2 regions of the Microbispora sp. CA-102843 genome follow, and region 2 is predicted to be linked to the other one. Evidence: riboswitches for the same ligand, from Rfam matches in the RefSeq annotation. Region 2 holds a riboswitch; the other holds the start of a gene.

Region 1 (3,390 bases), 2.8 Mb from region 2:
GATCGCGTCGATCGGGGACCCCGGCAGCGAGTCGTCCGGTGTGAACAGCCACCGGATCGACTCCACCTCGTCGTACCCCGCGTCCGCCAGGACCGTGAGTGTGCCGGGCAGTCCCTTGAGCACGTCGCCGTCGGCGATGAACACCGCCGGGATCTGCGGCTCGCCCCCGCCCCTGCGGGCTCCGACGAGCTTCTTGTCCTTGAGGAGTTGCTTCGCGCGGCCGATGCTGAGTCCCAGCTTCTTGGCGGCCTCCGAGACGGGGAGCCACTCCCCTACGAGCTGGTCGGTCTCCCGGTCGATCTGCGCAACAGTAAGCGTCACGGATCCACCATTACCACAGGCGAGCCGCCAGGAAACACCTCGATTACGCCATAATGCAGTCGCGGAGCGGCACGGCCTGATCGGCCACCCGAAGTGAATCGAGCCGCCGACCACCCTCGATGATCTTGCGACCCTGCACCACGTCGCGCGGACGGTCGACGGTGAGCACCGCGGCGAGCCGGTCCTCCGCCGTCAGCCAGCACACCGCCCACTTCGCGTCCCTGCGCGGGTCCCCGCGCACCACCATGCGGTCACCGGCCTCCCGGTGACCGGCGAACTGCACCATGTGACCGAACTGCTCCGACCAGAAGTACGGCACCGGGTCGTAGACCGCCTCCTCGCCCAGCAGGGTGGCGGCGGCCGTGTCGGGGGCCTGGAGCGCGGTGTCCCAGTGCTCGACCCGCAGCCGGGTGCGGAATCTGCGCGACCACCAGTTGGCGCAGTCGCCCACCGCGACCACGTTGGGCAGCGACGTGCGCAGGTGCTCGTCGACCACCACCCCGTCGTCGAGCCGGACCGCCGACCCCTTCAGCCAGTCGACGGCCGGGCGCACCCCGACACCGGTGACGATCACGTCGGCCGGCACCCGGGCGCCGGACATGAGCGTGAGGCCGTCGGCGTCCACGGTGCCGACCAACGCGCCGAGGCGCAGCTCGACGCCCGCCCGCGCGTACCAGTCGGTGGTGTGGCTGCCCACGGCGGGCCCGAGCGCCACGGCGAGCGGGCTCTCCCCCGCCTCGACCACGGTCACCGCGCAACCGGCCCTGGCCGCCGCGGTGGCGACCTCGGCGCCGATCCAGCCGGCCCCGACGACGGCCACGCGGGCGCCGGGGACCAGCCGCTCGCGCAGCGCGAGCGCGTCCTCGATCGTGCGCAGCACGTGCTGGCGGCCCTCGCCGCGCAGCCGGATCGGCGTGGCGCCGGTGGCGATGACCAGGCCGTCGTACTCCAGCTCGCCCTCGGTCGTCTCCAGCACGCCGTCGCGCAGGCCCTTGGCCGCCGCGCCGAGGCACAGCCGTACGTCGAGGGCGTCGAGGTCGGAGTCGACCACGGTGGAGTCGGTCTCTCCGAGCAGCACCGCCTTCGACAGCGGAGGCCGGTCATAGGGGCGATGGTGTTCCTCGCCGATGAGCGTGATGCGTCCGGTGAACCCACGGAACCTCAACGCCTCGATGCTTCGCACGCCGGCCAGGCCGGCACCCACCACCACGACGTGATCCACAGCTTGACCATAGATTGTCAACGGGGGCCCTGGCCAACGGGCCCCCCATAACGAGTTGGGCAATTGACGCGCACTCCCACGGGGCCCAGGTTGTGAAGGCCGCTCTGTGAAGGCCGCCGTGTGAAGCCGTCCAGGGACATGGTGGCCGAGTACAGCATCGTGGCCATGGGATACCTCCGCCAGGTCGATCCACGTCCTGCCGTCATGCGCCGCAGGACGGCCCTGGAGTCGCCGATCCGGCGATCGGGCGTTATGGGCGGCGTACTACCCTTGTGGGCGTAAGACGCGCGGGAGCCCGGCGGACCGGGCTGAGAGGAGAGCGTGAGGCTCTCGACCGCCCCGACCTGATCCGGGTAATGCCGGCGAAGGGAGCGCTGTGTCCCGCACATCGCCATCCAGCCCCCAGTCCGGCTACGACGTCGTGATCGTGGGCGGCGGGGTGGCGGGCCTGGCCGCGGCCTGGCGCACGGCCCGGCGGGGCCTGTCGGTGGCGGTGGTGGACCCCGCGCCCGGAGGCGGCGCCACTCATGCGTCGGCCGGGATGCTCGCGCCGGTCAGCGAGGTGACCTACACGGAGGAGCCGCTGCTGCGGCTCGGCCTCGCGTCGCTGGCGGCCTGGCCGGCGTTCCGGGCGGAGCTGGAGGAGGAGAGCGGCGCCGACCTCGACTACCGGACCGAGGGCACGCTGGAGGTCGCCCGCGGCGCCGACGACATGGCCTTCCTCGACGACCTCGCGGCCTTCGAGCGGACGCTCGGCCTGCGGGTCGAGCGTCTCACCGGGCGCGAGTGCCGCTCCTTCGAGCCGATGCTCTCCCCCTCCGTACGCGGCGGGCTGCTGGCCCGCGACGACGCCTGGGTCAACCCCCGCAGGGTCGTACGCGCTCTCCTCGCGGCGTTCGAGAAGGCGGGCGGCACGCTGGTGACCGAGCGCGTCGCCGGGATCGACGCCCCCGGGCCCGGCACTCCGTGCGTGCGGCTGGAGTCCGGCGGCGCCGTCGCGGCCGGCCAGGTCGTCGTGGCGGCCGGGTCGTGGTCGGCGTCCCTGCTGCCCGGCCTGCCGGTGCGGCCGGTCAAGGGCGAGATCCTCCGGCTGCGCGGGCCCCGGGGGTTCCTCAGCCGGTGCGTCAGGGGGCTGGTGCACGGCTCCCCCGCCTACCTGGTCCCCCGGGGCGACGGGGAGATCACCCTGGGCGCCACGACCCAGGAACTGGGATACGACGCGCGGGTCACCGCCGGAGGCGTGTACGAGCTGCTGCGCGACGCCCGCGAGCTTGTGCCGGGCATCACGGAGCTCGAACTGGCCGAGACGACGGTCGGCTTCCGCCCGGGCACGCCCGACAACCTGCCGCTCATCGGCCCCGCCGGGCCGCCCGGCGTGCTCACGGCGACCGGGCACGGGCGCAACGGGGTGCTGCTGTCCCCGATCACCGCCGACGCCGTCGCCGCGTTCCTCACCGGCGACGAGGTGCCCCCGGTCGCCCGGTTCTGCGATCCAGGGAGATTCAGCGAATGAAAGTCACGATCAACGGAGGCGCGGCCGACCTGCCGGACGGCGCCACGGTCGGCGACGCCGTACGGACCCTCACGTCCATCGCGTCCGGCGTCGCGGTGGCGGTGAACGGCGAGGTGGTGAGCCGGAGCGCCTGGGACTCCACTCCGGTCGCCGACGGCGACGGCGTCGAGGTACTCACCGCCGTGCAGGGAGGATGACGATGGCAGGGTTCGACGTGCTGGACGACGTCTTCGTGCTCGGCGGGGAGAAGTTCACCTCGCGGCTCATCATGGGCACCGGCGGCGCGCCGTCGCTGGAGGTGCTCGACCAGGCGCTGGAGGCGTCCGGCACCGAG
Region 2 (3,390 bases):
AGGTGATCGCGGGCATCGGCAACGCCTACTCCGACGAGGTGCTGCACGTCGCCAAGATGTCCCCCTTCAAGATCGCTGGAACGCTGACGGACGGCCAGGTCGCCGACCTGCACGACGCGATCGTGAGCACGCTGCGGGACGCGGTCGGGCGGGCCAGAGGGCTGGCCGCCAAGGACCTCAAGTCGGAGAAGAAGTCGGGCCTGCGCGTGCACGGCCGTACGGGCGAGGCGTGCGAGGTGTGCGGCGACACGATCAGGGAGGTGTCGTTCGCCGACTCGTCGCTGCAGTACTGCCCGACCTGCCAGACCGGCGGCAAGCCGCTGGCCGACCGCCGGCTGTCGCGCCTGCTGAAGTAGGCCCGCGAGGACGTCAGGCCCGGAGGAACTCGGCGATCGGCTCGGCCTGGCCGAAGACGGCGTGACCGACCTGGGGGAGCAGCTTCACGGTCGCGTGCGGGACGCACGCACGGACGCGCCGCGCCGTCTGGCGGGAGTCGATCATGGTGTCACGGTCGCCGACGATGACGAGCACGGGCGTGGTAGGTCTCGCCCTCGGGCGCCGGCACCCGCACGTGCTCGGCCGGGACCGGCCAGCCGTCCAGCACCTTCCGGTAGTGGTCGAGGAGCTCGCGCCGGCCGGCCTCGGACTTGTAGATCAACCTTTCGTCACTCATCGCTCCTCAACATATGTGATTGAGGGATAGATGAGGAAGTTTAGGTAGTGTCGACTCCCATTGGCACGGCCTCGGATCACCGTGGGTCACAGCTCCCGGCTCGGGCCCGGGCACCGGTGGTGTGCCGTCAGAATGGGCGCATGACATTGCCGGAAATCGCCCCCGACGCACTGCCCGAGGACGCGTACCTGCTGGACGTCCGCGAGAACGAGGAGTGGGTGGCCGGCCACGCTCCCGGCGCCGTCCACATCCCGCTCGGCGAGCTGCAGGCGCGGGTGGACGAGGTGCCGCACGACCGGCCGGTGTACGTGGTCTGCCGGGTCGGCGGCCGGTCGGCGCACGCCGCGATGTGGCTCAACCACATCGGCAGGGACGCCGTGAACGTGGACGGCGGCATGCGGACCTGGGCCGCCGTCGGGCGTCCGATGGTGAGCGAGACCGGTCAGGCGCCCTACGTGGCGTAGGGACAGAGCCGGCTTAGGAAAACGGTCAAAGTAGTGTCATAATCCCAAAGACATCATCAATACCCGCGGGAGCTCGGGCGTGACCGGGCTGAGAGGGCGGATCGAACTCGTGCCGCCGACCGCATGAACCTGTCCGGATAATGCCGGCGTAGGGAGCGTGTGATGACTTCTGCCGTCGTCGACGACGTGCACGCGGAGGTTCCGCTCACCCTGGACGGGGAGGTCCCCAAGACTCTGGGCCTGCTCGACCAGGGGGCGTTCTGGGCCAATCTCGGCGTCAGCCTCCTCGGCTTCTCGGGGGCGCTGTTCCTGCTCGACCCGCTGGGCGGCAAGCCGCTCACGTTCACCGCGGCGGTGCTCGCCGCCGTCGTCGGCAGTCTGGTGGGGACGGCCATGGTCGGCCTGGCCGCGATCCCCGGCGTACGCACGGGGCGGCCCGCGATGGTGCTGCTGCGCGGCCTGTTCGGGGCTCGGCTCTCGTACATCCCGACCGTGCTGAACATCGTGCAGATGCTCGGCTGGGGCGCCTTCGAGCTGTGGGTCATCGCCAACGGCGCACAGGCGCTGTTCGGCACGGCGGTGCCGTACGCGGTATGGGCGGTCGCGGCGGGCGCGCTGACGATCGCGCTGACGATCCGGCCGCTCGGCTCGCTGCGGCTGCTGCGCCGCTACGTCACGGCGGGCGTGGTGGTCGCGATGATCTGGCTGTCGGTCGCCCTGTTCGCCAAGGGACCGTCCGTGGGGGGCGGTTCCTGGGACGCCTTCGCCCCGGCCGTCGACTACGTCATCGCGTTGTCGGTGTCGTGGGTGCCGATGGCCGCCGACTACGCCAGGCACTCGCGGTCGAGCGGCGCGGCGTTCACCGGCGTGGTCGCCGGATACACGATCGCCCAGGTGGCCTGCCTGGCCCTCGGCATCGCCGCGCTCGCGCTGGTCGGCAACGACGGGGACAAGGTGTGGGAGCCGTTCGTGGCCGCCCCTCTCGGGGTCCTGTTCTTCGGCATCCTGGTGCTGCGCGAGGCCGACCAGTCGTTCGCGAACGTCTACTCGACGACCGTGTCGATCCAGAACCTCGCGCCGCGCTGGGACCGCCGGGCGATCTCGATCGTGATCGGCGTGCTCACCACGCTGATCGCGCTGTTCGCCGACGTGAACTCCTACGGCGCGTTCCTGAGCGTGATCGGGGCGGTGTTCGTGCCGATGTTCGCCGTGCTCGTGGTGGACTACTTCCTGCTCGGCGGGGCCGCCCGGTGGAACACGGCCGAGGACGCCCCCTCCCGCTGGCTCATGGTCGTGCCGTGGATCCTCGGGTTCGCGGCGTACTGGATCGTGACCTCCACCCCGACGGTCGGCTGGTGGGACGGGATCTGGACCGAGGTCCGCCTCGCCCTCGGGTTCGTCCACCAGCCCTGGATGAACGCCGCGCTCGCCGCTTTCCTCGTCGCCGCGCTGGCGACCGTGGCGCTGTCCCTCCCGGCCCGCCGCCTGCGGTCGCGCCGTTAGAGCCGGCCGGCTTCCCACTCGGGTTGGTTTCTCACCCCGCCGGTTTCTCACCCATAGGCAAGTGAGTTCCAAGTCGGCACCGCAAGACTGCTGCCCAGGGAAGGCCCGCGCCGGCCTCCACCATCAGAGAGGCTGTGGGGGCAGTGGAATTCCGGGTGCTGGGTCCTTTCGAAGTCCGGGACGGCGAGGCACTGGTCGGCGTCGGGGGCCCGCGGCAACGGGCCGTCCTGGCCCGGCTGGTGCTCGCCGCGGGCGCGGTGGTCTCCACGGAGACGTTGATCGAGGACCTCTATCACGGCACGCCGCCAGCGACCGCACTCGAGTCGATCCACGTCTACGTGTCGAACCTGCGTCGTGTCGTCGAACCGCGGCGGGCGCCGCGCACCCCTCCCCGGCTCCTCGTCGCGAAACGCCCCGGCTATCTGCTCGCGACCCCGGACGTCGACGCCCTGCGGTTCGGCGGGCTCGTCGCCGAGGCGGAAGGCAGGCCGCCCGCCCGGGCGCTCGCGCTGCTCGACGAGGCGCTGGGGCTCTGTCGCGGCCTGCCGTACGCCGACTTCGCGGGCGAGCTGTGGGCCGTCACCGAGGTGAACCGCCTCAACGATCTGCGCCTGGTCGCCGTCGAGCGCCGCGCACAGGCACAGCTCGACCTGGGCCGGCCCGAGGGGGTGATCCGGGACCTGGAGGCCGAGACCGGGGAGCATCCGCTACGCGAACGGCTGTGGTGGCTGCTGGCCCTCGCGTACTACA

What was found. A riboswitch is a leader RNA that binds a small molecule or an ion and turns the genes downstream of it on or off. The one in region 2 is predicted to bind thiamine pyrophosphate.
Region 1: it holds a riboswitch for thiamine pyrophosphate, as region 2 does, so the genes downstream of both, thiO (glycine oxidase ThiO) here and ACQEVJ_RS44390 (purine-cytosine permease family protein) in region 2, are expected to answer to the same signal.

What each region holds. Positions count from the first base shown of each region.
Region 1 covers NZ_JBNJNF010000001.1:6,685,836-6,689,225, forward strand. The annotation lists gene ACQEVJ_RS30965 (Rv2175c family DNA-binding protein) at 1-321, opposite strand, end outside; gene ACQEVJ_RS30970 (NAD(P)/FAD-dependent oxidoreductase) at 365-1,543, opposite strand; TPP riboswitch at 1,821-1,931, shown strand; gene thiO (glycine oxidase ThiO) at 1,920-3,056, shown strand; gene thiS (sulfur carrier protein ThiS) at 3,053-3,253, shown strand; gene ACQEVJ_RS30985 (thiazole synthase) at 3,256-3,390, shown strand, end outside.
Region 2 covers NZ_JBNJNF010000001.1:9,508,503-9,511,892, reverse strand. The annotation lists gene ACQEVJ_RS44410 (Fpg/Nei family DNA glycosylase) at 1-356, shown strand, start outside; gene ACQEVJ_RS44405 (hypothetical protein) at 370-501, opposite strand; gene ACQEVJ_RS44400 (hypothetical protein) at 506-673, opposite strand; gene ACQEVJ_RS44395 (rhodanese-like domain-containing protein) at 814-1,137, shown strand; TPP riboswitch at 1,193-1,309, shown strand; gene ACQEVJ_RS44390 (purine-cytosine permease family protein) at 1,300-2,640, shown strand; gene ACQEVJ_RS44385 (BTAD domain-containing putative transcriptional regulator) at 2,796-3,390, shown strand, end outside.